3 regions of the Alkalihalobacillus phoenicis genome follow, and region 3 is predicted to be linked to each of the others. Evidence: riboswitches for the same ligand, from Rfam matches in the RefSeq annotation. Region 3 holds a riboswitch; each other region holds the start of a gene.
What was found. Region 3 has a riboswitch for S-adenosylmethionine ahead of AA0017_RS00795 (methionine ABC transporter ATP-binding protein). Riboswitches for the same ligand answer to the same signal wherever they lie in the genome.
Positions count from the first base shown of each region.

Region 1: another riboswitch for S-adenosylmethionine. It lies ahead of AA0017_RS19825 (methionine ABC transporter ATP-binding protein); the one in region 3 lies ahead of AA0017_RS00795 (methionine ABC transporter ATP-binding protein).
Region 2: another riboswitch for S-adenosylmethionine. It lies ahead of AA0017_RS20420 (methionine ABC transporter ATP-binding protein); the one in region 3 lies ahead of AA0017_RS00795 (methionine ABC transporter ATP-binding protein).

Region 1 covers NZ_CP154853.1:4,203,363-4,213,221, forward strand. The annotation lists gene AA0017_RS19790 (MBL fold metallo-hydrolase) at 1-154, shown strand, start outside; gene AA0017_RS19795 (sulfurtransferase TusA family protein) at 179-409, shown strand; gene AA0017_RS19800 (sulfite exporter TauE/SafE family protein) at 465-1,247, shown strand; gene rluF (23S rRNA pseudouridine(2604) synthase RluF) at 1,438-2,145, opposite strand; gene AA0017_RS19810 (M20 family metallopeptidase) at 2,313-3,512, opposite strand; gene AA0017_RS19815 (MetQ/NlpA family ABC transporter substrate-binding protein) at 3,532-4,404, opposite strand; gene AA0017_RS19820 (methionine ABC transporter permease) at 4,453-5,115, opposite strand; gene AA0017_RS19825 (methionine ABC transporter ATP-binding protein) at 5,105-6,130, opposite strand; SAM riboswitch class I at 6,318-6,427, opposite strand; gene AA0017_RS19830 (malate:quinone oxidoreductase) at 6,769-8,301, shown strand; gene AA0017_RS19835 (hypothetical protein) at 8,596-9,204, shown strand; gene AA0017_RS19840 (bifunctional transcriptional activator/DNA repair enzyme AdaA) at 9,424-9,859, shown strand, end outside.
Region 2 covers NZ_CP154853.1:4,349,235-4,359,093, reverse strand. The annotation lists gene AA0017_RS20435 (L-lactate permease) at 1-127, shown strand, start outside; gene AA0017_RS20430 (MetQ/NlpA family ABC transporter substrate-binding protein) at 391-1,233, opposite strand; gene AA0017_RS20425 (methionine ABC transporter permease) at 1,269-1,937, opposite strand; gene AA0017_RS20420 (methionine ABC transporter ATP-binding protein) at 1,924-2,940, opposite strand; SAM riboswitch class I at 3,023-3,128, opposite strand; gene AA0017_RS20415 (iron-containing alcohol dehydrogenase family protein) at 3,328-4,422, shown strand; gene eutH (ethanolamine utilization protein EutH) at 4,464-5,546, opposite strand; gene AA0017_RS20405 (substrate-binding domain-containing protein) at 5,608-6,549, opposite strand; gene modA (molybdate ABC transporter substrate-binding protein) at 6,702-7,484, shown strand; gene modB (molybdate ABC transporter permease subunit) at 7,486-8,145, shown strand; gene AA0017_RS20390 (class I SAM-dependent methyltransferase) at 9,401-9,859, shown strand, end outside.
Region 3 covers NZ_CP154853.1:173,446-183,304, reverse strand. The annotation lists gene AA0017_RS00805 (MetQ/NlpA family ABC transporter substrate-binding protein) at 1-293, opposite strand, end outside; gene AA0017_RS00800 (methionine ABC transporter permease) at 309-908, opposite strand; gene AA0017_RS00795 (methionine ABC transporter ATP-binding protein) at 970-1,995, opposite strand; SAM riboswitch class I at 2,131-2,245, opposite strand; gene AA0017_RS00790 (YusG family protein) at 2,387-2,623, opposite strand; gene gcvH (glycine cleavage system protein GcvH) at 3,014-3,400, opposite strand; gene AA0017_RS00780 (arsenate reductase family protein) at 3,494-3,850, opposite strand; gene AA0017_RS00775 (acyl-CoA dehydrogenase family protein) at 4,124-5,887, opposite strand; gene AA0017_RS00770 (acetyl-CoA C-acetyltransferase) at 5,915-7,090, opposite strand; gene AA0017_RS00765 (3-hydroxyacyl-CoA dehydrogenase NAD-binding domain-containing protein) at 7,407-9,794, opposite strand.

The sequences.
Region 1 (9,859 bases), 860 kb from region 3:
TGAAAAGACATTTCGCTCTCTGGTAACCGAGCAGTTACCGCAGCATCCGAATGCTTATCAAGAAATTCGGGAAACCAATATGGGGAAAAAAGCACCAAATGAAGAGGAACAGCGTGAAATGGAAATGGGCCCAAATCGTTGTGCCATTAGATAAAAACAATAAGAAGGAGTTTTTGAAATGAATGCAAACAAAGTACTAGATGTAAAAGGTATGGCATGTCCGCTGCCAATTGTTAAAACAAAAAAGGAAATGAAAGCATTACATGTTGGCGATATTTTGGAGGTGCAAGCGACGGATCAAGGCGCATTAAAAGATTTTGAAGCTTGGGCCAAAGCTACAGGTCACGAGTTACTACAAACAAAAGAAGACGGTGGTGTGTTCACGTTCTATATTAAGAAAGGCGAATGATTGACGGTGAGAAGGGGGCGGGATATTGCCTCTTTTGGTCAATAGGGGGATAAACATGGATATATATTTTGTCATCACGATTTTCCTCATTGGCTTTTTCGGGTCTTTTCTTTCTGGGATGGTCGGGGTGGGGGGAGCAATTATCAAGTACCCTATGCTTCTCTTTATCCCTCCATTATTAGGATTTGCCGCATTCACAGCACATGAGGTTTCTGGAATTAGTGCCGTTCAGGTCTTTTTTGCCACCATAGCTGGTGTATGGGCATACAGAGGAACAGGCTATATACACCGAAAATTAGTGGTGTATATGGGGACAAGTATTTTAATTGGGAGTTTTATAGGTGCGTTCGCTTCAACCCTTTTTTCGGGAAGCTCAGTGAATGTCGTTTATGCTATTCTTGCTACGATTGCTGTTATAGTGATGTTTTTACCAAAAAAGCAATTACCGGTTCAGTCAGGAGAACAGATATCTTTTAATCGCGTTCTCGCATCTGGTTTGTCATTTATCGTAGGGGTTGCCTCAGGTGTTGTTGGGGCAGCGGGTTCATTTCTGTTAGTACCTATGATGTTGACGGTTTTTAAACTACCAACACGAGTGACGATTGCGACTTCTCTAGCCGTTACGTTTATTTCTTCTATCGGGGCTACTGTTGGGAAAGTAGTGACTAACCAAGTGCTCTATGGTCCAGCTATTGTCATGATTATCGCCAGTGTCATGGCATCACCTCTAGGAGCGAAACTTGGGCAAAGAATGAATACAAAGGTTTTACAATCGATTTTGGCGATACTCATTTTAGGTACATCCATTCAAATTTGGTTTGATATACTTAAACCTTAAGTTCTGAGGTGAAAAAAGTAGATGTTTTCCGGAGCGGTGAATAAAACATGATCCACTATGATTTCAATAAATAGAACGAAAGAGGTAGGGACAAAACTACCTAAAAAAGAGTTGGATGACTAGAAATTAAAGTCATCCAACTCTTCTTATTCAAACGCCAATCCTATCTAAACTCAAAGTTCCGTCATTTTTACCATTCTTTTGGCTCATAGTTTAATTCTCTAAATAATTGAGTTCGCTCTTTTTTGGACAAATCTTTCCATTGTCCAGGAGGGAGGTTACCTAAATGAATATTCATGATACGCGTTCTTTGTAATCGGTAAACGTCGTATCCAAGTTCAGCACACATGCGGCGGATTTGACGATTTAGTCCTTGTGTTAAAATGATTTGAAAATCAAATTTTGATAATTGAACGACTTCACAAGGAAGTGTTTTCGTCCCTAATATTTTGACACCCTCTGACATCCTTTTTAAAAATTCAGGAGTAATGGGCCTGTCTACGGAAACGATATATTCTTTTTCATGCTTATTTTCAGAACGTAGAATTTCGTTAACAATGTCGCCATCATTCGTAAGCAGTATTAAGCCCTCTGAATCTTTATCCAAGCGTCCAATGTTAAATACTCTTAATGGATGATTAACTAAATCAACAATATTTCCCTTTACCCCTTTTTCTGTTGTACTAGTAATACCTACAGGTTTATTTAAGGCAATATAAACATTATTCCTCGCTACTCGAATTTGATTTCCGTCTACTCGTACGTCGTCGCCAGGTTCAACTTGACTACCTATCGTTGCACGCTTTCCATTAATTGTAACTCTCCCAGCAGTAATTAATTTATCAGCACCTCGTCTGGATGCTTTTCCAGATTCACTTATGAATTTATTTATACGCATATTGACACACCCTTAATCAGATGATTGTTTTATTATAGATACTAACTATACTTTATTTTAAGGATGAATCACAAACTTTTATGAACGATATTTAGAAGAAGTTAATTAGCTCTAGGTGATACAGGGAAAAAGCTGAAACGATTTGACACCATTTCAGCTTTTTTCCTTTATTCTTTTGCAGTAAGGGCTCGATCGTATTCCTTTTTCACTCGGTGTAGAAGTTCGGAATCGGTTAGCAAACGGTAACCAGTAGAGGCAAGTGATTTCGCCCCGGTGATTAGAGCTTGATTGCCTTGCTCTGATTTAGCGGCTTCTCTGAACTCGACCGTATGGCCAACGAGATCATCTGGACCAATTTTAATATAGCCGTGGGCAGTTGGTACTTCATAGCTAATGTTTCCAGCATCTGTGGAGCCTTTGCTTTTACGTTTTTCTGTATGCACGGTTTCGCCGAGTGCTTCGAGTGCTTCGTGCAAAGTTTGATCCAACACGGAATTAAGGACAAAATCTTTTACTTCATTTTGGAAACGTTCAATTTTTACCGTTGCTCCTGTAGCTAATGCAGCACCTTCAGCGATAGCACGGACTTTTGTTGATACTTCCTCCGTCTTACTCCATGTTTCAGCTCGAATATAAAAACGGGCTGAGGCGTATTCTGGAATAATGTTTGGTGCATCGCCACCGTGTGTAATAATGCCGTGGATACGGACATCGGATGGTAACTGTTGGCGTAGGGCATTGATACCATTAAACAATTGGATGACAGCATCCAGTGCATTGATTCCTTTTTCTGGTGAACCGGCTGCATGTGCAGGTTTTCCGAAAAAATGAAATTCGAGTGGGTCAACGGCAAGGGTTTCACCAGTTAAGGCTGTTTTTCCTGAAGGATGGAGCATAAGGGCAACATCTACATCTTTCAAATAGCCATGTTTGACAAAACTTCCTTTTGCACTCCCGTTTGGTCCACCTTCTTCGGCTGGTGTGCCTAATACGGCGACACGGCCACCAATTTCAGGTAAGGCTTCTGCAAGGGCAATACCAGCAGCCACACTCGTTGTACCAATAATGTTGTGACCGCAAGCATGGCCGATTCCAGGTAGGGCATCATATTCGGCCAGAAAAGCGACAGTTGGCCCGTCTTGTCCGCTATCCTTTACTGCATAAAAGGATGTTTCATGTCCTGCAACAGCTGTTGTGACCTCAAAACCTGCCTTTTCTAAAATCTCAACATGTTTCCCGCTAGCATACACTTCTTGATTTCCTATTTCAGGGTTTGCATGAATGTCTTGACTCGTTTTAATGTAAAGCTCACGGTTATTTTCAACGGATTGAAATAGTACGTCTTTCAAGTAGTTTGTAACGCTCATTGTAACTCCCCCTCAAAGTTTATTTTTTTAAATCTTCAAAAGCAGCATCTAATTGTTCTTGCGTTAATTTCACAAGGATTGATCCGCCGTTTGTGTCCTCTTTGATCGCTTGTTCAATATCCGCTTCTTGGTAAAGCTCAACAACACGTTTATAAGTTTCGTTCTCTTTATTTTCAGCACTTGTTGCAATGATGTTAACGTAAGGGTGGATCTCGTCATTATCTTCATCTTCTTTCAAAATCGGATCATCAGCTGGTGATAGTCCTGCTTGACCCGCAACTCCATTATTTATGATAGAACCAGCAACGTCCGGTAGAACACGTGGAGTTTGTTGAGCTGTCATTGCGATGATTTCCAAGTTCAATTTATTTTCCGTAATTTTTGAAGGATCCCCAAACATCCCAAAATCATCTGCCAGTTTAATTAAATCGGTACTTTCCAAGAGACGGAGTGCTCGAGCTTGGTTAGAAGGATCATCTGGGATCGCAATTTTATCACCCTCTTTAAGTTCGGAAATGTCTTCAATCTTTTCTGAGTACAGACCCATAGGTGCAAACATTGTCGAACCAATTGGTAAAATGTCTTCACCACTTTCTTTGACATATTGTCCAAGGAACGCGATATGTTGGAAAGCGTTAATGTCAATTTCTCCATGTGCTAACGCATTGTTCGGCAAGGTATAATCGGCAAATTCAATGAGTTCAATTTCAATTCCTTCTTTAGCGGCTTTCTCTTTTAAAATCGGCCACTGAGCACCGTCTGAACCATTTACCCCAATTTTCACTTTGATGGGTTCATCATCACTACTATCTGCACCACTCGTATTACTACCACAAGCAGCAAGCACTAAAACAGTTAATATAGTCAAACATAAAATCGAAAATTTCTTCATTTCAAAACAACTCCTCATAATTTAAATTTCTTTATTTTTTGGCGTAGATTAACGACGCATAATTTTTTTCGAAAGGGTATTTCCAATCCATTGGGCCACTTGTACCAAGATAATCAAAATTAAAACCGTTACTAGCATGACACTTCCATCGAATCGTTGGTAGCCGTAAGTCATTGCGATATGTCCAAGACCACCACCACCGACTGTTCCAGCAACGGCTGAGAAATCGATGAGCATGACTGTTACGAAAGTAAGGCCTAAAACGAGCGGTCCGAGTGCTTCAGGAATCAAAACAGTGAAAATGATGCGAAGCGGGCTAGCACCCATCGCTTGTGCGGCTTCAATGACACCAGGATCAATGCTGACTAAGTTGTTTTCGACGACTCGGGCAATCGTAAAGCTTGCGACAATGGTCATTGGAAAGATAGCTGCTGCCGTTCCGATTGTCGTCCCCATTACTAGTCTAGTAAGTTGCGAGATGGCAACTAAGAAGATGATAAATGGAATGGGGCGAATAATATTAATGATGATATTTAATACTTGAAAGACGATTTTATTTTCTAAAATATTATTTTCTCTCGTGACAAAGAGAAGCAGTCCAAACGTGATTCCAATGATGGAGCCAAAAATGAGAGTGGCGATGACCATGATGAGTGTTTCCCCAGTACCTTCTAATATTCGGGGCCAAAAAGTGGTCCAATCAACATTCATGTTCTGTTACCTCCTCAAGTTCCACGATAGATTTTAGTGTATTTAATACGTTTTGAATCGCTGTCTGTTCTCCAATAAAGGAGATGATTAAGTTTCCAAACAGCTTTTCTTGTAGCTCTCGCACTGAACCGTAGACGATATTAAAATCAACACCGTGTTCTTTAGTAACTGTTGATAGAACGGGCTCATTGGAAACATCTCCTTTAAAGATGATTCGATACAATTTCCCACCACCTCGTGTTCGCCACTTTTCTAAAATAGTTTTAGATGGTAAGTCTTGTTGAACCGATTGAATGAATCGCTGGGTTGTTGGATGTTGTGGATCAGTGAACGTATCAAACACACTTCCAGCTTCAATGACTTCTCCGTTTTCCATAATCGCTACTTTGTCACAAATCGATTGGATAACATGCATTTCATGGGTGATTAATAAAATCGTGATCCCAAAATCTCGGTTTACTTTTTTTAACAACTTTAAAATCTCAGCAGTCGTTTCTGGATCGAGTGCAGAAGTTGCTTCATCACAGATAAGAATATCTGGTGAAGTGGCAAGAGCTCTTGCGATACCGACTCGTTGTTTTTGTCCGCCCGACAGTTGATCGGGGAAATCTTTTGCTTTATCGGCAAGTCCAACAAAATTCAATAATTCTGTTACACGTTCATTGACTTCTTTTTTGGGAACACCAGCCAATTTCAATGGGTAGGCAATGTTCCCAGCTACTGTACGTGAGTTAAATAAGTTAAAGTTTTGAAAAATCATCCCAATATTACGTCGTCTTGTTCGTAAGTCCTTAGAAGATAGCTTACTGACATCTATATCTTGGATAAAAACAGTGCCAGAAGTGGGACGTTCAAGCATGTTTACTAAGCGAAGTAGTGTGCTTTTTCCTGCTCCGCTGAAGCCAATAATTCCGAAGATTTCCCCTTTGTTAATCGATAGGGAAACATTCTTAACGGCATGGACTTCTCGTTTTCCGAGAATAAAAGTCTTGGAAACATCAATAAATTCAATCATGTGTTGACCTCCTGAAGAGTTCTTCAATTCTTTGTAGACAATGATGCATCCATCGAACTTTCTAAACTAGATTCGAAAATGAACAACCTATTTTATAACAACACCTAATAAAAATACCCAACAAAAAAATCCCTCCTTTTCTCAAAAAATAAGAAAAAGAAGGATTCTATAAAAAGAAACGATCTTTTTCTCATCTTTCAAATGCCTAAGCATTTGTAGGAGTTGGCACAGTTTTCTAATATAGAATCTGTTGCCGAGACGTCATAGGGCCTTTCCCTCGATCTCTCTTGATAAGAAAATGATGTATAGCTATTCAATTGTTACAAGAATTAATTTTTATCTTAGAGGGATTGTGTGAAAAAGTCAACAAAAATTTAAAAATAAGATGACGATGATATAGACTAAGCCATTTTTCTCATTTGGCTATGGGTTTGTTCCCATGTATTGAAAATATATAATAAACATACCGCATATTACTTCTGTATTTACAAACTTTTACTCTGTGTAAAAACGCAAGAAATATTTTAAATTTCTAACAATAGTGATACAATATGATTAGGTAATTAATCTAGAAATGATGTGGGACACCTAGTGTTTTACATTCTTTCTGCGAATTTTAACGTATAAGGAAGGAAAACATGACGAACAAACAAAATACAACGGACGTTATATTAATTGGTGCCGGAGTCATGAGTGCGACTTTGGGGATACTTCTGAAAGAATTAGTACCGGATTGGAAAATAACAGTATTTGAGAAGCTTTCAAACGCAGGAGAGGAAAGCTCTAATGAATGGAATAATGCAGGAACAGGGCATGCAGCACTGTGTGAGCTTAATTACACGAGTGAAAATCCGGATGGATCTGTCGACATTAGCAAAGCGATAAAAATTAATGAACAGTTTCAAGTTTCTATGCAGTTTTGGTCTAATCTTGTTAATCATAATCTGATTCAGAATCCAGAGGATTTTATCAGATTATTGCCTCATATGAGTTTAGTACAAGAGCAACAAAATGTGGATTTTTTAAAGAGACGTTTTAAAGCGCTTTCAGAAAATCCTTTATTTAAGGGAATGGAATTTTCTGATGATGCGGAAAAGCTGATGGAATGGATTCCGCTTATTATGAATGACCGTCCATCGGATGAAGTGATCGCGGCCACAAAAATTGATTCTGGAACAGATGTCAATTTTGGAGCTTTAACGCGTAAGATGTTTGATCAATTAGAGAAGCAAAGTGTCGAGATGAACTATAAACATAGTGTCACAGATATAAAACGTACGAGCGATGGCTTGTGGGAATTAAAAGTACGGAATCATGAAAGCGGTTCTCTTGACCGTCATACAGCCAAATTTGTCTTTATCGGTGGCGGCGGAGGAAGCCTGCATTTATTACAAAAATCGGGTATTCCTGAAGGCAAGCATATTGGAGGTTTCCCGGTAAGTGGAATTTTTATGGTCTGTAATAATCCAGATGTGTCAGAGCAGCATCATGCCAAAGTATATGGGAAAGCTAAAGTTGGTGCACCACCAATGTCTGTCCCACATCTGGATACACGTTTTATCGACAATAAAAAAATGTTGCTCTTCGGACCGTTTGCTGGTTTTTCACCTAAGTTTTTAAAATATGGGTCGGTCTTTGATCTGTTAACATCGGTAAAACCAGATAATTTGGTTACGATGTTGGCGGCCGGAGCCAAGAATATGTCATTAACGAAATACTTGATTCAGCAAGTGATGTTATCAAAAGAACAACGGATGGAAGAGTTACGTGAGTTTGTCCCGAACGCTAAAAGTGATGATTGGGATTTAGTAGTTGCTGGTCAACGTGTGCAAGTGATCAAAGACACGGAAGCTGATGGAAAAGGAACGCTTCAATTTGGAACCGAAGTCATTAGTGCTGAAGATGGTTCGATTGCCGCCTTATTAGGGGCTTCTCCAGGTGCTTCCACTGCCGTCCATGTTATGCTTGAAGTCATTGAAAAATGTTTCCCGCAACATATGAAAGAGTGGGAACCGAAAATAAAAGAAATGATTCCATCTTATGGTGTGACATTAATGGATAACCCTGAGCTTCTAGAAGAAATTCACACTTCCACAGCGGAGTCGCTCGGCTTAAACGATAATAACCAAACAGATTCAAAAAGAAATCCTCGTATGTTAAAGCAAGCATAGAGTGAGGTTCTTTTTAATAAGAGTGATTGAAGCGTCAAAGTACAGTTCATTGTCTTTGCCGCTTTTTTTAGTTCGTAAATTTCCTTTAGAGTCTTTTGTTGACCTGTAATGACCATATTTAGGGAATATAGTAAAATGATGAGCGGTATTTTTAATCGTTAGGTTTTGTATGAAGGGGTTGTTTTCTTGAAAATTTTTTTAAAAATTGGCTTATATATTTTTATGATAATGGCTATAGTTCTATTAACCATAGGGATATATTTTTTAATTGGAGCTATTCAAAAAAGGTTGTTTGTGCCGACAGACTATATAATATGGACATTTAATTATCCAGCTTCAATATTTGTTTTGATTTATGAACTGTATCTATTTTTTATTATGTTCTATTTTTTGCAGAAACGCTTTAGGAAGAAAAAGGGGATTAAACAAGTCAATTCAAAAGATAACTTCTTTAAAAGGAATAAAAAATCGATTTATGCTTTATTTGTAGCTAGCAATATCGTTTTATTTTATATAATCGTTTCGGCTGTTACTGTTGTGACGAACAATAAGATTATTGATTATTCATTTTTGTATCCACAAGGGCGAGAATATAGTCATGCAGCTGTAGTAAAGGTTAGTACAGGAGTGTATGGAAAAAATTCTTATATACCATTTAAACATTCAAAGGGACAGTTCTTTTACATAATTGAATTAGCGGATGGCAAAAAAATCGATTTAACAGAAGCGGGAGGAGTTCAGAATAATCAACATGAGTATTTTATCATCGAAGAACTTGACCGTGAATTTGTAAATAGCGACATTCCTAAAGTGTCGAGTATAAAACACTTTGAATATACAACAGAACACTTAGATGAAATTTATACAGAAAAAATTCGAAACATACTAGAAAATACAAATTAATAATGGGTATTGTGAAGAGAAGTATAAAATGGCTTCTCTTTTTAATTTACAAAGACCATAAGAGCAAGAATGAGGATGAAATAATAAATATAGTCTTGATAAAATGATAATAACTTTAATAAATAAATTTGGAGCTAAATGTAATAGGTTTAGAAAGACTCGCCCTGATAAATAGAGGAGTAGAATGTAACTAGTAACCTAGAAAGGGTGGAGAGGATAATGGTAGAGAAAATCAATCTTTCTTTTGAAGAAATGTGGGAGAAAATCATTGCATGCGATAGTAAATATGATGGGTTGTTTTTTACGGCGGTAAAAACAACGAAAATTTTCTGCCGGCCTTCTTGTCGATCGAGGAAACCTAAAAAAATAAATGTGGAATTCTTTTATGACATCAAAAAAGTTAAAGAAGCAGGTTTTCGTGCTTGTAAAAGGTGTCAGCCAGAATCTGCTCATTCTCCTCAGGTTGAATTGGTTAGAAATGTTATAACGTATTTAGTCAATCATTTTCATCAAAAGTTAGAATTACAAGATATTGCAAATCATGTTGGTATAAGTACCTATTATCTGGAACGGTTATTTAAACAAGAAATGTCAGAGACACCTCGTTCTTATTTGGAAAAAATACGAATAGATAAAGCGACACATCTTTTAACCA
Region 2 (9,859 bases), 710 kb from region 3:
ATTTGCCGGTGCAATCGGATATGTTTACTTTTACGGAGTTGGGTTTAACATCGGAACGATTATTATTGTCGGGATTATTGCCCTCTTAATTTTCTTAGCGGTTAAAAATCGTAAAAAATCAAATTAACCATAAAACAGCCATGCTAACGTGGCTGTTTTTTTATTTCCGCAAATAAAGTTGACCTAACGAGACATTCTCTCAGCTTGACTCAATCTTTTCAGTTAAAGTCTGAACCTACACCGGTGCTCTGCTCCATTGCTTCTGAATTTTCCACCCTAATTCTCCTCCTTAACCATGAAATCAAAAAAACGCCTCAAAGACCAATGCCTTCTTTGAGACGTTCCATTATTTATAGACTATCTATCTGTTTAACTTTAAGCCCTCTTATCCTATTTTCCCATCCAACCAGGCTTACCAAAACCTTTAAATTTCTCATCAATAATTGTTTCAAACTCTTCAGATTCAATCACTTCTTTAATATCTTGAACAAATTGAGCATCCGCATCCGATGTGTTAACCGCAACGACATTCCGGAATTGCTCAGGCATATCTTCTAGGATTAATGCTGCTGTTAAATCAAAATCCGCTGCTAAGGCAAAGTTTCCAGGTACAGCTGCTGCATCTTCATTTTCAACTAGGCGGGCTAATTGACCAGCTTCAACTTCTGGTAACTTGAGATTTTTTGGATTCGCTGTAATATCTTTAACCGATACACGTAATGGGTCGACATCGCCATTCACTTCAATCAATCCTGCATCCGCTAAGACACCTAATGTACGAGCTAAGTTCGTTGGATCGTTGGCAATCGCAATCGTGCTTCCATCTTCAATGTCTTCAAGTGAGTCGAATTTATTTGAATATAGACCCATTGGTGCAGTTGGTACAGCAATTAAATTAGTTAACTCTAAATTATTTTCTTCTGCAAATGACTCTAAATACACCGTATGTTGAAATAAATTCGCATCTAAGTCGCCATTAGCAAGAGCATTATTGGGTTGGACATAATCCGTAAACTCACGATTTTCAACTTCATATCCTTTTTCCTCTAATAATGGTTTAATCGCTTCATTTACCATGTCACTATATGGACCTGTTGTTGCCCCAAACATGATTTTTGTTTTTTCACTGTCTCCACTTTCTGTATCTCCTGTAGTTGCTTCAGAGCTTCCACAAGCCACTAAAAAAGCCATACTCCCTATAATCAATGCTGATTTTAAATAATTTTTTAACATCATTTTCTTCCCCTTCTCCACTCTATTTTTTATATTTAACGCTTGTCTACTGATTTTGCGATAAAATCCCCAAAGTATTGAATTGCTTGAACTAAAACAATTAAAATAATAACGGTCGCAAACATGATTGTATCTTCATAACGGAAATAGCCATATCGAATCGCAAAGTCACCAATTCCCCCACCGCCAACGGTTCCCGCCATGGCTGAGTATCCAATCAAACTAATCGCCGTAATCGTTAATCCACTAATCAAACCTGGTTTGGCTTCTGGCAAAATAATTTCTTTAATAATCAACCATGGTGAAGCACCTACCGCAACAGCCGCTTCAATGACTCCTTTATCAATCTCACGTACAGACGCCTCCACAATCCGAGCGTAAAAAGGAATCGCGGCAACAGATAGGGAAACAGACGCAGCAAGTGGTCCAATCGTCGTTCCAACAATCATTCCAGTCACAGGCATTAAGAATACGATTAAAATTAAAAACGGTACCGAACGAACGAGGTTAATGATAATTCCCGAAGCCACCTTCACAAAACGATTTTCTAAAAAGAGACCTTTATCGGTTACGTATAATAAAATTCCAAAAGGCAATCCAACAATTAAACCGACTGAAAGTGAAATACCAACCATAATCATCGTTTCAAGAAAGGCTTGATTAATCTCTGGTAATAATTCAATGATTCGATTAACGTCTAGCATCTTGAATCACCTCCACAAAAACGTGCTCTTCTAAATAAGCAATCGCTTTTTTGACTTCCTCTTCTTCCCCTACTAGTTCGAAAATAAAAATTCCGAGCGGTGCTTCACCGATGTATTCGACCTTTCCGTGTAAAATATTGCCTCGAACAGAGAACGCTTGAAGCATGTCCGATACGACAGCATCACTGGCAATCCCTCCACGGAACTGCAAGCGTAAAATCGTACCTTCACATTCAGAAAGAAGCTTTTGTGGCAATTCGAAATCAAGGACCGTTTGAATAAATTTTTTCGTTAACTCATTTTGAGGTTCAGCAAAAACGTCATATGTTTGACCTTCTTCCACAATTTCTCCGTCCTGCATGACGGCACAGCGATGGCAAATTTCTTTAACGACTTCCATCTCATGTGTAATTAACACGATAGTAATGCCAAACTCACGGTTAATTCGTTTTAATAAAGCTAAAATTGACTTTGTTGTTGTCGGGTCGAGGGCAGATGTCGCTTCATCACATAATAAGACTTTTGGATTGTTGGCAAGTGCCCTGGCAATACTGACACGTTGGCGCTGTCCCCCACTTAACTGAGCCGGATATTCATTCGCTTTATCAGCTAATCCCACAAGGTCTAATAGTTCCGTGACACGTTCCTTTCTTTTATGCACACTTTTCACTCCAGCAGCCTTTAACGCAAAAGCGACATTATCAAAAACAGTCTTCGAAGCCACTAGATAAAACCCTTGAAAGATCATCCCAATCGATTGTCTCGCTTCTCTTAATTCCTTGCTTGAAAGACTTAACAAATCCACATTATCAATATATATATGTCCAGATGTAGGACGTTCTAATATATTTAAGCAGCGAATCAATGTACTTTTCCCAGCACCACTATAACCAACGATTCCAAAAATTTCTCCTTTTTTTATATCAAGCGAAACTTCCTTCAATCCGATAACTTCTTTTGTTTTTGTTTTAAAAACTTTATTTAAATTCTCAACTTTAATCATCTTCAACCTCTCCCATACATAACAAAACCTTACCAATACAAAAAACCACTTCCATTCAGAAAGAGGCTGATTTAACACTAAATCTTTATCTTCCAGAATGCACCCATTCTGCAGGAGGTAGCACCACTCCACTTGGAAGGTTGCTGTGACTTCACTAGGCCTGTTCCTTCAGTCACTCTTGATAAAATCTATTTGATTTAAATAATAGAATAATCGGAATAAAATCATTTGTCAATCAAATTTTATTATTTCGGTAAAGCGTTAATGAGTGAATCCAAAAACTTTCTTAAAAAAGAGCTTGTTTGGAAATTGACGATTCCATCGATAGGTGTCATAATTATCCGAATATAAAAATAAGATGCCCATTTATAGCAAAAGGAGTTCAAAATGGAGACAATCCAAGTACAGGGTGCCCCTAACTTTTATCAATGTCATCAAGGTGTATTACATAGCTTACCAGAAAAAATAAAGAAACATGGTGCAACAAAAGCTCTTATCTTGCATGGGGAAAAATCATGGAACGCCGCTAAATCCTTTCTCCCTTTGTGGCCTATTTCTGTTACTCACCTTTCCCATCGTAAAAAATGTACACACGAGGAAACAAAACGTATTTCTGCAGTGATCTCTGAAGAAAAAATCGATTTAATCATTGCGGTCGGTGGTGGGACTTGTTGTGACTTAGCCAAAGCGGCCGGACATACTACGAATACAGACGTCATTTTAATACCCACACTCGCATCCAACTGTGCAGCTTGGACACCCTTAAGTGTTTTTTATGATCAGTCTGGAAATTTTGTTGAATATAAAGTTTTTCCAAAATCAACCTATATGGTTTTAGTTGAGCCAGCCATTATTTTGAATTCACCAAAGGACTATTTAAGAGCTGGCATTGGCGATACACTAGCCAAATGGTATGAGGCAGACGTTTTAATTCGACCTCTTTCCGAAAAAACGATTCCCATTCAAATTGCTCATCATGCTGCAAAACTTTGTAAAGAACAACTCATACTGGACGGTGCAGCCGCTCTTTTGGCACAAGAAAATAACCAGTTATCAGATGCTTTTATTCGTGTCGCTGAGACGATTATTTTAGCAGGAGGAATGGTTGGGAGCTACGCCGATCAGTACGGTCGTATTGCTGCGGCTCATTCGATTCATAACGGCTTAACCAAAGTAACCGAAACCGCATCAGTCCTACATGGTGATAAAGTAGCCTATGGCATTCTCGTCCAACTTGTATTAGAAAAACGGTTCGTTGAAATCATTAAATTATTGCCTTTTTATAAAAGTTTATCCTTGCCCATCTCTTTAAAAGAACTAAACATCCAAGAAGAACGACTTGAAGAAGCAACTCAAATCACCGCAACGGCTTCCACTCAAGCTGATGAATCGATTCATTTAATCGGTGAAATCAATCCAAGTGACGTAGCTAAGGCGATGAAAGAACTTGAACAATGTGTCAGTCAATATTCCTCCATATAGTCAAAATAGACAACGAACAAAAAAGCCTTGAATCCTAACATTCAAAGGCTCTTTTCTGATTTGGTAAAAAGAAGAGAAACGACTATCGCACTTACCCCTGCGGTTAACTTTCCAATAATCATTGCAGAAACCATTTCTTGATTCATACCGGCTACAAACCCTAGATGTCCACCAAAAACAAAAGCACCACTTACAGCAAAGGCAATATTGACCACTTTGCCACGCTCATTCATATCTTTAAGCAATGCAAACATCGGAATAATGTGGGCAAGAGAGGCAATCACCCCTGCTGTCGACTGTTCGTTTAATTTCACCAGCGAACCCGCTTTATTTAACGGTCTTGATAAAACCTTTGTCATGACCGCAACAAAAGGAAAGGCACCCGCTAAAACGATGGCGATTAATCCCACTGTTTGAACACCGTCAGCTAATGGTGCTAACCCTGGAATCAAAATAAAGCCGGTTAATGTTTCAATCGCAATCGCAACAAGACCAAAAATGGCGAAACATGTAATGAACGTTCCAAATATTTGGAATAGCTTAATCATTTGTTTCATAAAAAAGATGAGCCCACTCATAATAATGACCGAAAACAAAATAGGAATAATTAAATTCCGTAAGATAAGTTCCATGTCAAAACCGGCCACAAGTCCACCGACCAAACAGCCGATTGGAATCGTACAAAGGCCAATTAAAATACCTTTTGCAAAATAAGGGTGATCGTTTTTTTCGATTAAACCTAGAGCAACTGGAATCGTAAAAGCAACAGTTGGACCAAACATCGTACCGAGCATTACCCAAGCAAACAGCGCGGCCTCTTCTGATTGGGCCATCTCTTCCGCCAACGCATATCCACCCATATCTAGAGCCAAGATCGTATTCGCAAAAGTGGCTGGATCGGCTCCAACTATTAAATAGAGCGGGCTTATGATCGGAATCAAAATACCCGCTATAACAGGAGCTAATGAAACAATACCTACGATAACGAGGGCAAGTGGCCCCATTGCCATAATACCTTCCTTGAATTTTCCCCCTAAGCCAAGTCGATTGCCAATACAGTAATCAACAGCCCCTAAAACAAGAAAAATGGCTAAAATACTGATGATGACTTCATTAATGCTCATTTTATGTTTCCTCTCTCGTTCCTACTATATATAAATGAAAAAGGCTACGCATCGTTAGCCCTTAATCATTTGTTTCATATAAAATCATTCCGGTCTGTGCGGTATCATAATTTCCTAATGATGTAATTTCATCTTTAAAGCTCTGTTTTTTCATTATCGCCTTTACACGACTAATCAGTTCTTTATTTTCAGGTGTTTTTAATAAAACTAAATCGTATCTCTCTATAATGAGTGGAATAAAATCTAAATCAACCATTTTTGCGACTTTTTCGATACCAACCCCAACATCTGCCCTCCCTGCCGCAATTGCTGAAGCTACTCCTAAGTGACTCGATTCGACTTGTTGATAACCATTGACTAGACTTGGCGAGATATCATTTAACCTTAGCTGTTCTTCCAATAAAATTCTCGCACCTGAGCCAATTTCGCGATTGATAAAACGTAACTTCTGATTCTTTAAATCAAGCCAACCTTTGACCGAAAAAGGATTTCCCTTTTGTACCATTAACCCAGCTTTTCGCGATAAAAGGTTCAAAATGATATACGAATGACCGATTAAGACCTTGCGCACATATGGAAGATTATACTCGCCGCTATCCCCATCAAACATATGGAGACTGACGATGTCACAATCCCTTTTATACATATTCATTAACCCATTTAAACTACCTTCATTTGAACGTAAGGCCGTAAGATCTCCGTTTGTCTCCAACTGCTTACCGAGTATATCCAATACGACATCTTGACCACTAATTAAAATCTTCCTCTTAGCTGATTTCCCTTGATGGGCATACTCTTGCGTAGTTATAGGCATACTTTCGATGTTTCTTGGTGCTTTCTTTCCATTTATAAAAAGTTGCAAATCCTTTGATTGAATTCGCATTTGTCTACCAACTTTAAAAGAGGGTAATTTGCCTTTTTTAATTAAATCATAAACCGTTAGTTTCGAAACTTTTAATAAACCGGCCACTTCCTCAACTGTATATGAGATTTCTTGCTCCATCATTATCCCTCCTCATTCTATTGTAATCTTAAATAGGGGACGAGAAAACATTTGATTAAAATATATCTAGCTTTTCATAATTATATCTAGTTATAATAAGTTATAAATAAATATAATTAGTGATAAATCTAATTCATTTTTAGGAGGACATTATGAAAAAGTTTTTATCTATACCCTTGTTTTTATTACTTTCTTTTGTTTTATTTGCATGCTCAAATACAACTGAAGAAGTAGAAAAACCGACTGTCGAGCTAACGATATCAGCTGCGGCAAGCTTAAATGATGCTTTAAATGAGGTTCAAGAAATCTTTGAAGAAGAATATTCGCACATTGATCTCTTATTTAACTTCGGAAGCTCTGGTACGTTACAACAACAAATTCAACAAGGGGCACCTGCCGACCTTTTCTTTTCAGCAGCAGAGGATAAATTCGATGAATTAGTCGATGAAGGCTTAATTGATGAAGAAAATGGAATTGATTTAGTAGGAAATGAGATTGTTCTAGTCACTCCAAGTGAATTCCCTAATGATATTCAGACTTTTACCGACTTAGAAACAGCCGATACGATTTCAATTGGAACACCAGAATCGGTTCCGGCTGGACAATACGCTAAGGAAATGCTTGAAAATATCGACGTTTGGAATAGTATAGAAGAGAAGGTTGTCTATGCAAAGGACGTGAGACAAGTGTTAACATATGTTGAAACAGGTAATGTCGAAGCTGGGATTGTTTATCATACAGATGCTCTTATTTCAGATAAAGTCAATATCTTGGAAAAGGCAGAGGAAGGCACACATGCACCAATTATTTATCCTGTAGGCGTATTAAATAACAGCGCAAACCTAGAGGAAGCGTTGATTTTTTATGAATATTTACAATCAGAGAAAGCACTCGAAATCCTCGAAAGCTACGGATTTTCAAACTTAGTCCAATAAAATGACTGATTTTTGGACTCCAGTCAAGCTTTCACTAGGTGTTGCTTCTTTATCATTACTTATTGTGTTAATTTTAGGAATTACAGCGGCTAAGTTTATGGCTAATCGCACGTTTAAAGGAAAATCGGTCATCGATACCCTACTCTTATTGCCACTCGTATTACCTCCATCAGTCGTCGGATTTTTACTAATTGTCATCTTTGGTAGACATTCCTTTATCGGACAGATCGTTCAATTTATTACGGGACAACCGATCATTTTTACCGTGACAGCGGCTGTTATAGCAGCTACAGTTGTGGCGTTTCCACTTATGTACCAAGCCACACTCGCTGGCTTTGAAACGATCAATAAGGATATTGAAAATGCAGCCCGTGTTGATGGAGCTGGTGAACTAAAAGTCTTTAGTCTTATCACAATGCCTCTCGCTTCTAAAGCAATCATTTCTGGAGGCATTTTAAGCTTTGCAAGAGCCCTCGGGGAGTTTGGAGCAACACTCATGTTTGCCGGAAACCTCCCTGGACGGACACAAACGATTCCAACCGCCATTTATATGGCGATGGACAGCGGTAATATGACCTTAGCGTGGCAGTGGGTCATCGTCATCCTCTTGATTTCGTTTGGCATGTTGATGGTCGTTAATTTTTTGAAGAGGAAATATTAAATAATAGAAATACGTCGTTTAGGATATACGAGACTAGATGGCGTTTTTTTATTGTTTTTAAACGGCACTGTGGGCGAATAATAAGGAAAAGAAATCTAATTCTTGTCGTACGATGATTGGAAATGTTCTTATTACAGTATCCGAACGACATTGCAGAGAACAACTAATTGGGTAGATTAAACATGTAAAAATTATTACTCAACTTTCGCATCGAGAAAATCCGTTCAACTAGTTGACAGAGCGAAAGGGAAACTCTTAAACAAATGCCCTTGACACGTTTGAAAAGCGAGAACGTACTATCACACAAAACGGATAAACTGTGCAGTAAAAAAAAATATGCCCTCCGGCGGTCGCTACCAAAACCATACTCCGCGTCCTGCAGGAACCTGGCGAGCCTCCTCGGTACACCTGTGGGGTCTCGCTCCACGGTTTATTCCTGCGGGAGTCTCCGTATGGGTTTGTCCGCTAAGTGTCGTGGAGATGCTTGATGATATGGCCATTCTCAATCAGCTATTTCTAACGCAGAAGAACCTTCCTCTTAACTTTGTTGGTTATGGAACTAAATAGGGAGTTGCACCTATTTTTTCCTAAGTCTGCCGTCATGAAAAGACAGGATTCCAATCGAAACAAGCTCGATCATCTAGCTAACGTACAGAGCATCAACACTGATTTGTTTACAACTGGAACGGATTTAGTCATGGAAAGAGAAAAATCATTCTCAAGCTAATGTACGTTGAAGTCATGACTGTTTTTTTATTCAATGAGAAAACCGAACCTAGATTCGATTCCAGTATCTAGCGGACAAACAGACACGGAGACTCCCGCAGGAATAAACCGTCCAATGAGACCCCGCAAGCGTGAAACGCTGAGGAGGCTCATGAGGTTCCTGCAGGACGCGGAGTGTCTGTTTGGGAGCGACCGCCGGAGGGCCCAATTTTAGTGAACAGATTCCTTCAACAGCTACGAAGAGATGTGTTCAGACTGTCAACGATTGAATCGTCCATGTAAAGTCAATTTGAGTATTGTATCACCCTAAAGTCAATCCCTATCAACGTTTAAGAGTCAATCATACTCTGCGAAAGTTGAGTTATTACTAATTGAAAAATCAGTAAATAATGATATAATTTAACTATCATACATAGAAAGTGAGTGATTATATATGACAGTCTGCTCTTATTATCACACGAATGAATTAACTAAAGGGGAGAATTCAAAATAATATTGTGATTCTTCCATAATCGATTGGAGGAATAAAATGTTTAGTCATTATGGTCCACTTTGTACGGAGCTATACAATTTAACAAAGCCTGTTGGACACTCGATCTCAGGTGACATTGAGTTTTATTTTGAGAGACTGAGTGGAACGAAAGGACGGATTCTTGAAGCTGCTGTCGGTTCTGGTCGATTTTATATTCCTATGCTTGAGCAAGGTTTTTTAATCGAGGGCATCGATAACTCTCCAGATATGCTGAGCTCCTGCCAGAAGCAGTGTGAGGAAAGAGACCTTTCCCCTACATTATTTAAAGGTGATTTAAGTGACTTCGCTTTACCCAATAACTATGAGGTGATTGTCGTTCCCTCAGGATCTTTCTGTCTAATTGAAGATTACCAGGATTCTGTGAACGCTTTGGGTTGTTTTTACGACCATTTACAACCGGGCGGACGATTAATTATCGATTTGCTCTTGTTAGATGGGTGGAATCCGCTCGAAAAT
Region 3 (9,859 bases):
GTTTGGAAGTAGTTTGCATCTAAATCCCCTGACTCTAATTCCTGATTCGGTAAAATGTAATCAGAGAATACAACAATATCTAGTTCAATTCCTCTTTCAGCTAAAATCGGCTCAGCCGCTTCAAGAATTTCTTGGTGCGGAACTGCTGAAGCACCAATTCTAATTGTTTCTACTTCTGCTGCTGAATCATCCCCATCACCAGCTTGATTATCATTACCTTCATTGTCACTACCGCATGCTACAAGTGCAAGTGTTACAGCGACCGCTCCTAGTGTACGAACAAATTTTTTCATACATTTCTCCCCCTCTTATCGTTTATCTGTTTTATTTGTTAAAAAGTCACCAATTGCTTGAATCACAAAGACAATAAGCAATATAGCAACTGTTGCAACCACCATTAACGATGAATTATTTCTTTGCCAACCTTCAAGGAAAGCGAGATGTCCTAATCCACCTGCTCCTATTACTCCCGCCATTGCTGTAAAACTAACAAGTGAAATACTTGTTACTGTAATTCCCGATATTAAGGCTGGCATTGATTCTGGCAATAAAACCTTCCAAATAATACGAAAGTTTGAAGCCCCCATTGAGTGGGCCGCTTCAATGACCCCTTTATCGACTTCACGTAAAGCAATTTCAACCAATCGAGCATAAAATGGTGCAGCTCCTATTATTAAAGCTGGTAAGGCTGCAGTTGCACCAAGGATGCTCCCCATCAACATTCGAGTAAATGGCATAAGTAATATAATGAGAATAATAAATGGAATCGAACGGAAAACATTGACAATCGATGCAAAAATAAAGTTAATAACCTTACTTTCCCACATATTCCCTTTACTCGTTAAATAAAGCATCAAACCTAAGAAAATCCCGATTACGAATGAGGCAGCAACAGAAATTCCTGTCATATAAAGCGTTTCTTTTATAGCTTCCCATAAAAGATCCCATTTCACATCAGCTAAAAACTCTTCAACCACGCTCGATCACCTCCCATTCGACTTGCTCACCTTGAATGAAGGTAATCGCTTTGTCTATCTCTTCTTTATCACCTGTTAAATGGATAAAAAGAGTCCCGTATGAGCTTTCTCTAGTTTTCGAAATTTTACCTTGCAATATATTCACATCAACTTGATATTTGCGAATCAGCTCAGTTATCAGTGGGCGCTCTGCCCCTTCCCCAACAAATGTAAGCTTAACGACCTCACCATCTATCCCTTGCTGTAGCCAATGTTCGAGTGACTCCATCGTTTCTTCAGGTTCAGTTATTTGTTTGACAAATTCCTTCGTCATATCTTGCACTGGTTTGCGGAAGACATCAAGGACAGGTCCTTGTTCCACAATTTTCCCTGCCTCCATGACGGCAACTTGATGACAAATTTTGCGAATCACATGCATTTCATGAGTAATCAAAATAACGGTCAAACCTAACTTTTGATTAATATCAACAAGCAATTCTAAAATGGAGTCGGTCGTTTTTGGGTCAAGAGCTGATGTTGCTTCATCACATAATAAAACCTTGGGATTATTTGCAAGTGCTCGTGCAATTCCGACCCTTTGTTTTTGTCCCCCACTTAGCTGTGACGGATAACTCCCACCACGACCTTCAAGTCCAACAAGTGATATTAACTCTTTAACTCGTTCTTCTCGTTCCTTTTTTGGGACTCCAGCAATCTCCAATGGAAAAGCAATATTATCAAAAACGGTGCGGGACCATAGTAAGTTAAAATGTTGAAAAATCATCCCTATTTCTTGTCTGGCTTTTCTTAACTGAGGTTTTGAAAGCTTTGACAATGATTTACCCGCTACGACAACTTCACCACTCGTTGGTCTTTCAAGCATATTTAACATCCGAATAAGCGTACTTTTACCAGCACCACTATACCCGATAATGCCAAAAATCTCGCCTTCATTTATTTGAAGATTAATTCCATCAACCGCATGTACTGGACCATCCTTTGTAAAAAAAATCTTTTGGATGTCACTTAAATTAATCACGTTGTTTCTTGCCTCCTGACAACTTCTCTATTCTTTACCCAAATATAGGTCTGAACATTTATACATTATCTGAATTTAAAAGTGCAAAAAAACCTTCTTCTCACCAATCCAGATGAAAAGAAGGCTTTAACCTTAATCTCATCTTTCAAAGCAATTTGCTTTGCAGGATTTAGCACCGCGAAAACGAAATCATTCGTTTTACGGTTGCCGGGTTTCATCGGGCCAGTCCCTCCACCTCTCTCGATAAGAGCTATAAATGTTATGTTCATTTTTGTTTGACTTATCGTAACACGCTCATAATTTTGTTGTCAACCTTTTTTACACAAGTAGTCTGACCTTTATAATCGGTTTAGTCTTATAATTCATTATTTTCCGTCTTTTTTATTGTTATTTAGCACCAACCGCCATCACAGTTTTCTACATAAGCTTTTATTTGTTCTGGATGAGCATTTTCGAAATGGTATATTTTATCATTTTCAAAAACGAAACCTTCTCTCATTTTCCGCTTGAGACCATCATCTGTTTCTGTCACCATCCCAATTTTTATCTCACCCATATAAAGATTTAATTGCCCCTCTTCATATTTACCGATTATTTTGTTCGTCACATCCACTTTATCTAAATTCATTTTCTGTTCCCCCTCCTCACTCTTAAATTAACCTTCCTGCTAAGCTTGATACTGTTAGATTTGTGGGAAACAGGGGTGATTGTGGGTTAAGTTGATCATTTGCTTGTATAAAAAGTGATTGTAAGTAGGTAGGCGGGGTTCGTCATGCTTAATTACATATCATCACCGGCCAAATTGCTGAGACCACTGAAAAATGGCAACATTAGTTAGCTATACTCCGCCAGCTCCATACCCTACGCGTTCTGCGGGTGAACCGGGAGCCTCCTTGGTCGGCGTTCCTATGCTTTAATTTCACATCATCCCGGCCAAGTCCACTTAACGTATCTAAACCATCAAAAAAAGCACCAAAGCTTATCCCTTAGCTTCAGTGCCTTTTGCTCTTATTATTAATTAGTCTTCACTAATCATTTCTTCGTATTGCTCTGCAGACATTAAGTTTTCAATCTCAGACTTATCAGATGGTTCTACAACGATCATCCATGCTTTTTCATATGGAGATTCGTTTACGAACTCTGGAGAATCATCTAAGTCTTCGTTTACTTCTACTACTTTTCCACTTACAGGTGCATATAGTTCAGAAACTGTTTTTACGGATTCTACGCTACCGAATGGCTCGTCCGCTTCAATTGAATCTCCAACTTCAGGAAGTTCAACAAATACGATATCGCCAAGTTCTGATTGGGCAAAGTCTGTAATCCCGATACGAACGTTTCCGTCTTCTGTTTTGACCCACTCATGTTCTTCTGAATACTTTAATTCCTTTGGTAAATTACTCATTAGATGAATACCTCCAATATTTTTTGCGTTATGTAATACGTTCTTACTAAACACTATACCTTTTTTTTGAGAAAATGAAAATCCTTGATTGTATCATTTCCAAATTTGTTCAAACTCTGCCTCTTTAAAACCAACTGTTACTCGCTTACCGTCCGTTGTGATCGGACGTTTAATCAACATACCGTCCGTTGCAAGTAAACGTAATTGTTCTTCTTCATTCATATCCTTAAGCTTGTCTTTTAAACCGAGTTCACGATATTTTTGACCACTCGTATTAAAGAATTTCTTTAATTCAAGTCCACTCTTCACATAAAGTTCCTGCAATACTTCTTTAGAAGGCGGCTCCTCGACAATGTGAATAGCTTCAAATTCAATTCCGTTGCCCTCCAGCCATTTTTTCGCATTACGACAAGTTCCGCACTTTGGATAATGATAAAAAGTTAGGCTCATTTATAATCACTCCTCTTTAATAATCATTATAATTATTATCCAACTGTTTTTCAATCTTTCTCAATCAATTTAGCCTTTATCGACAAATTTGAAACAAATTCTGTTCATTATACTTGCTGTATTAAGTAATCGCCAACCATTTGATAGCATTAATGTGATGTGTCAATGAATTTCTATTCGCTTTATAATGCTCTTCTTATACAGACACTATTCTCACAGAAAGAACTCCTAACCGAAGATTCCTTTGGTCGGAGTTCTCACTCAAATTACCTATTAAGCACCTTCTTCAACTAAAAACTTAGCGATTTCACGTTTTGTTTTAATCGCATTGATTGGGTTTGCTTTTGTCAATTTGCGGACGATTGATAACATCGTGCGGAGATTATCGCCTGATTCCACGTTGCTAAGTGTTTCTTTAGCAAGGTTGTCAATCTTCTTGAGGGCTTCATGACAATATAACTCTGTCATCAAAATAAACTTCCTTGCTTTTTCTTCACCAACTCTTTCAATTTCTTTTTTCGTACGAGCTACTGCTGATTCCATTTGGAACACTTCAATTACAATATCGGCTACATTTGCTAACATTTCTTGCTCATCTTGCAGCTTATCTGCGTATTTTTGTGCAGCAGTTCCAGCAATCATAAGGAATAATTTTTTGCTGTTTTCAACGATCGCTTCTTCACGCTCAAGTGGTTCGCTCCCAATCTGTTTTGGCATAAGCATAAGCAGTTCTTTTTGTAATTCTGTTGCTTTTTCTAATAAAGGTAATTCACCTTTCATCGCCTTACGTAAAATGGTACCTGGAATTAAGAGACGGTTAATCTCATTTGTCCCTTCAAAAATACGATTAATTCGTGAATCTCGATAAATTCGTTCAACTTCATATTCAGCCATAAAACCATATCCGCCATGAATTTGAACCGCTTCATCCGCTACATAATCAAGCATTTCTGAGCCAGCAATTTTGGCAATCGAACATTCAACCGCGTATTCAGCAATCGCTTTAGCTGCATTTTGCCCAGATTCATCCTCCATATCGGAAAGTCTTTGCTCAAATAACCCTCCTGTTCGATAACAAGAACTTTCGGTTACAAATATTTTTGTGGCCATATTCGCCAATTTTTCTTGAATTAATGGGAAGTTGATAATGGCTGTCTTGAACTGCTTTCTTTCTTGAGCATAATCAAGAGCAAGCTTCAACGCCCTTTTTGATCCGCCTAAGCAACCAACTCCTAGTTTATAGCGACCAATATTTAAAATATTAAAGGCGATTAAATGTCCTTTTCCAATCTCCCCTAAAACATTTTCAACTGGTACTAACGCCTCTTCTAAAATAAGTGTTCTTGTTGAAGAACCTTTAATTCCCATTTTCTTTTCTTCAGGTCCAACCGATACACCTTCATATTCTCTTTCGACGATAAAGGCTGTAAATTTCTCGCCATCGATTTTCGCATAAACGACAAAAACATCCGCAAAACCAGCATTCGTAATCCATTGCTTTTCACCGTTTAATACATAATGAGTTCCTGCTTCATTTAAAACCGCTTTTGTTCGAGCTCCTAAGGCATCCGAACCTGAACCTGGTTCTGTTAAAGCATATGCTGCAAGCTTTTCACCACTTGCTAAACCAGGTAAATATTTATGCTTTTGCTCTTCATTACCAAAATAGACGATTGGAAGTGAACCAATTCCAACATGTGCCCCGTGACTTAAACCAAAACCACCGACACGGGCAATTTTTTCCGTAATAACAGATGAACTTAATTTATCTAATTCCATACCACCGTATTTCTCAGGGACATCTGCCGCTAATAAACCAAGATCTCCTGCCTTTTTTAATAACTTAACAGTATGCTCAAATTGATGGTTTTCAATATCTTCAATAAGAGGTGTAACATCTTTTTCTACAAATTGATCAACGACTTTTCCAATTTCTTTTTGTTCATCTGTTAATTCCTCTGGTGTATAAATAGATTCCTTTGATACCTCTCCTAATAAAAAGCTTGCTCCTTTTGGCCAATCTACTTTCTGAGTCATCATTATTTCCCCCTCAAATGGTTTTGGTTAACATAATTCAAAAACAGCTGCAGCTCCCATTCCACCACCGATACACATCGAAACAACGCCGTATTGAATGTTCTTTCTTCTCATTTCATGTAAAAGAGTTAAAGTAAGTTTAGTACCTGTACACCCAAGTGGATGTCCTAGTGCAATAGCTCCACCATTCACATTGACTTTCTCAATATCGAGCTCTAGAGAACGAACAACTTGTAAGGCTTGGGCCGCAAATGCCTCATTAATCTCAAATAATCCGATATCTTCTTTTCTCAATCCAGCCATCGATAGTGCTTTTGGAATCGCTCCAATTGGCCCCAATCCCATAATTTCCGGGGCACAACCCGTCACCGCATAGGAACGAAACTTAGCAATAGGTTGCAAATTTCGGCTTATTGCTTCTTCCTTATCCATAACAAGTACTGAAGCTGCCCCGTCACTCATTTGTGAAGAATTCCCAGCTGTCACTGACCCTTGCACATGAAAAGCCGGTCTTAATTGGCCAAGCCCTTCAATGGACGTATCAGCTCGGACGCCTTCATCTTGAGCGAATTGAACCGTCTTCTCAACAAAGCGATTATCTTTTACAGAGCGTAATTTTACTTCAATCGGTACAATTTCTTCCTTAAAAGCACCTGTTTGCAGTGCCTTCGCTGCTTTTAATTGACTCTCCAAAGCAAATTGATCTTGGTCTGCTCGGCTCACACTATATCGATTGGCCACCTCTTCTGCGGTTAACCCCATATTCATATAATATTCAGCACGAGCCTCAACGATCTTACTATTCGGAGCTATAACATGCCCTCCCATTGGGATTTGGCTCATTGATTCTGCCCCACCGGCAATAATTGTTTTTGCCTGACCTGTCAAAATGCGCTCTGCGGCATAAGAAATACTTTGTAGACCAGACGAACAATAACGATTAATCGTAATACCAGGTACCTCATCAGGTAACCCAGCAAGCAATGAAATCGTGCGAGCCATATTCATTCCTTGTTCTGCTTCAGGCATTGCACAACCAATAATCACATCATCGATTTGATCAAAATCCTGAAAGTTCGCTCTATCTAATGTTGCTTTTACCGTTTCAGCCGCATAATCATCTGCTCGCATATTTGCAAGCGTTCCTTTTTTTGCTTTACCAACAGCTGTCCTCGCACCACTTACAATAACTGCTTCCCTCATCGTATCCCTCCTTGAATAAAAGCGCAGTCCGTTTGCCTAGAAGCGAGAAAAAATTAGGGACGGCTTCTGAAGACGCTTTTTGTCTTCATAAGACGAACCGATTTTTCTCGAGCTTCTAACGGACGTAGCTAGATTAAATAAAAAGCGCAGTCCGTTTGCCTAGAAGCGAGAAATATCAAAGTTCAACGCTAAATTCGCGCCATCCTGCCGCAACGCCTTGTACCCACGTCCTGTGGGCAGGGGCGGCCGTTGAAGACGCTTTTTGTCTTCATAAGACGAACCGATTTTTCTCGAGCTTCTAACGGACGTAGCTGAACTAATTCCGTAATGGCTTTTTCGTCATTAACATATGTTGCATTCGTTGTTGCGTTTTTGGTTCACCGACAAGGCTTAAAAAGGCTTCTCTTTCGATATCAAGCAAATACTGCTCATCCACGAGCGTTCCTTTTGCGACTCGTCCTCCAGCAATAACGAAGGCCAATTTTTCGGCAATTTTTAAATCATGTTCACTAATTCTTCCGGCAAAGTGAAGACTTTTCGCTCCTAAAAGCATCGTCGCATAACCGGTCTCACCTACGACTGGAATAGGCTCTCTAGTCGGTGGCATATAGTGATTTTTCTCCAGAGTCAGAACGGTCTGTTTGGAGCGCTCAATAATCTCCTCTTTATCAAAAATAATCACGTCATTGTCACCTAAATAATTTAATTGCTTCGCTTCAAGAGCTGAAGTTGAAACGGAAGCCATTGCAATCGTCTCAAACGTTTTGTTCGCTACATTTTGTAAATCAAACTTAACATCGTTAGCCGCATTTTTTAGATTGCGTAAATAAAGTTCTTTGTTTCCGCCACCGCCTGGAATAAGACCGACACCTGTTTCGACTAAGCCCATATATGTTTCAAAATCGGCATGAATGCTAGCCGCTGGTAAGCTCATTTCTACGCCACCACCGAGAGTCATTCCAAATGCTCCAACAACTACTGGTTTAGCTGAATAACGAACTTTACTCATTGTTTGTTGGAAAATATGAATGATATCTTCAATATCCTCATAATTATCACTTTGAGCTTCAAGTAAAATCATTAATAAATTGGCACCTACACAGAAGTTTTTCCCTTGATGACTAATCACAAGCCCTTTATATGATTTTTCTGCTTCTTCAACCGAGCGACGAATCATATCGAGTACATCAAGTCCGATTGATTGATTTGGTGAGTGCATTTCCATTAATACAACATCATCACCGATATCAAGTAAGCTTGCTCCATCATTTCCGAAAATCTTCTTCTCTTTTTTAAGAAGAGTTAAATTGTAATACCCATCCTTTTTAGGGATTGAAACATAATTTCCTTTTTTCTCATCATAATATTGCTCATTTTGATAAAAACTCGTAAAACCATTAGCAACCATTTCATCAATCCAAGATGGAACAGTTAAACCTGATTCTTTCATTTTCGTTAGTGTTTCTTTCACGCCGATCATATCCCACATTTCAAATGGGCCAGCTTCCCAACCAAAACCAGTTTTCATCGCCACATCAATTGAATAAATGTCATCGGCAATATCATCCTTTTTCTCAGCTGCATAAACAAGCACATTCGAAATTAAGTTCCATATAAATTTCGCATCTTTACTATTTTGAGAAACGATAAAAGGGAGTCGTTTTCTTAATGATTTGATTTGTTTTGTTTGTCCGATTAGTTCCGATTGATACTTCGTCGTTTCATCATATTCTAATGTCTTTGGATTTATCGCTAAAATAACCGATTTGCCATCTTTTTTGACTTTTTGGTAAAATCCTTTTCCTGCCTTTTGACCAATCGCACCATTTTCAACTAATTTTTTCATAAAGTTTGGTGGGTCAAATAAGTCCTGTTCCTTACCTTCTGTATGATCATATACGGTCTTCGCTACATGTAGAAATGTGTCCAGACCAACAACATCAAGTGTTCGGAACGTTGCACTTTTCGGTCGACCAATTAATTTTCCGGTTAAAGCATCAACATCTGATACCGTTAATCCGCTTTTCTCCATTTCTTGTACCGTTAACAAAAGCCCATACGTCCCAATCCGATTCGCAATAAAATTAGGAGAATCTTTAGCTAAGACAACGGTTTTTCCTAATCTCTTTTCAGTAAACGCTTTCATATTTGCGATTGTACTTGTGTCGGTTGAATTACTTGGAATAAATTCAACAAGCTTCAAATATCGTGGCGGGTTAAAAAAGTGGATTCCTAGAAAATTCTTTTTAAACTCATCAGAACATGTGGAAACCATTTTTTCAATGGACAATCCAGAAGTATTTGAACTTACGATACAACTTGATTTTTTCACCTTCTCAATTCGTTCAAAAAGGTCTTGTTTGACGGACATATTTTCAACAACCGCTTCAATAATCCAATCCACTTCAGCTAACTTTTTAAAGTCATCTGTTAAATTACAAGCTTGAATTAGTTTGGCTTGTTCTCTTGTACCAAGTGGAGCTGGTTTCATTTTTGTCAATTTCGTAATGGCTTCCAAAGCGTAACGATTCTTGACTACGGCATTATCTAAAGAAAGTCCCAGCTTTGATTCCTTCTCTGATAATTCCTTTGGCTGCAAATCAAATAACAATGTCTGAATTCCTGCATTGGCCAAGACTGCAGCGATTTGCGCCCCCATTACTCCCGCCCCAATAACGGCAGCTTTCCTAATTTGAACAGGCATGGATACCCTCCTCATTTTTAAAATATAAAATAACCCTACTGTTCCATATGCAAGTGATTGACTAA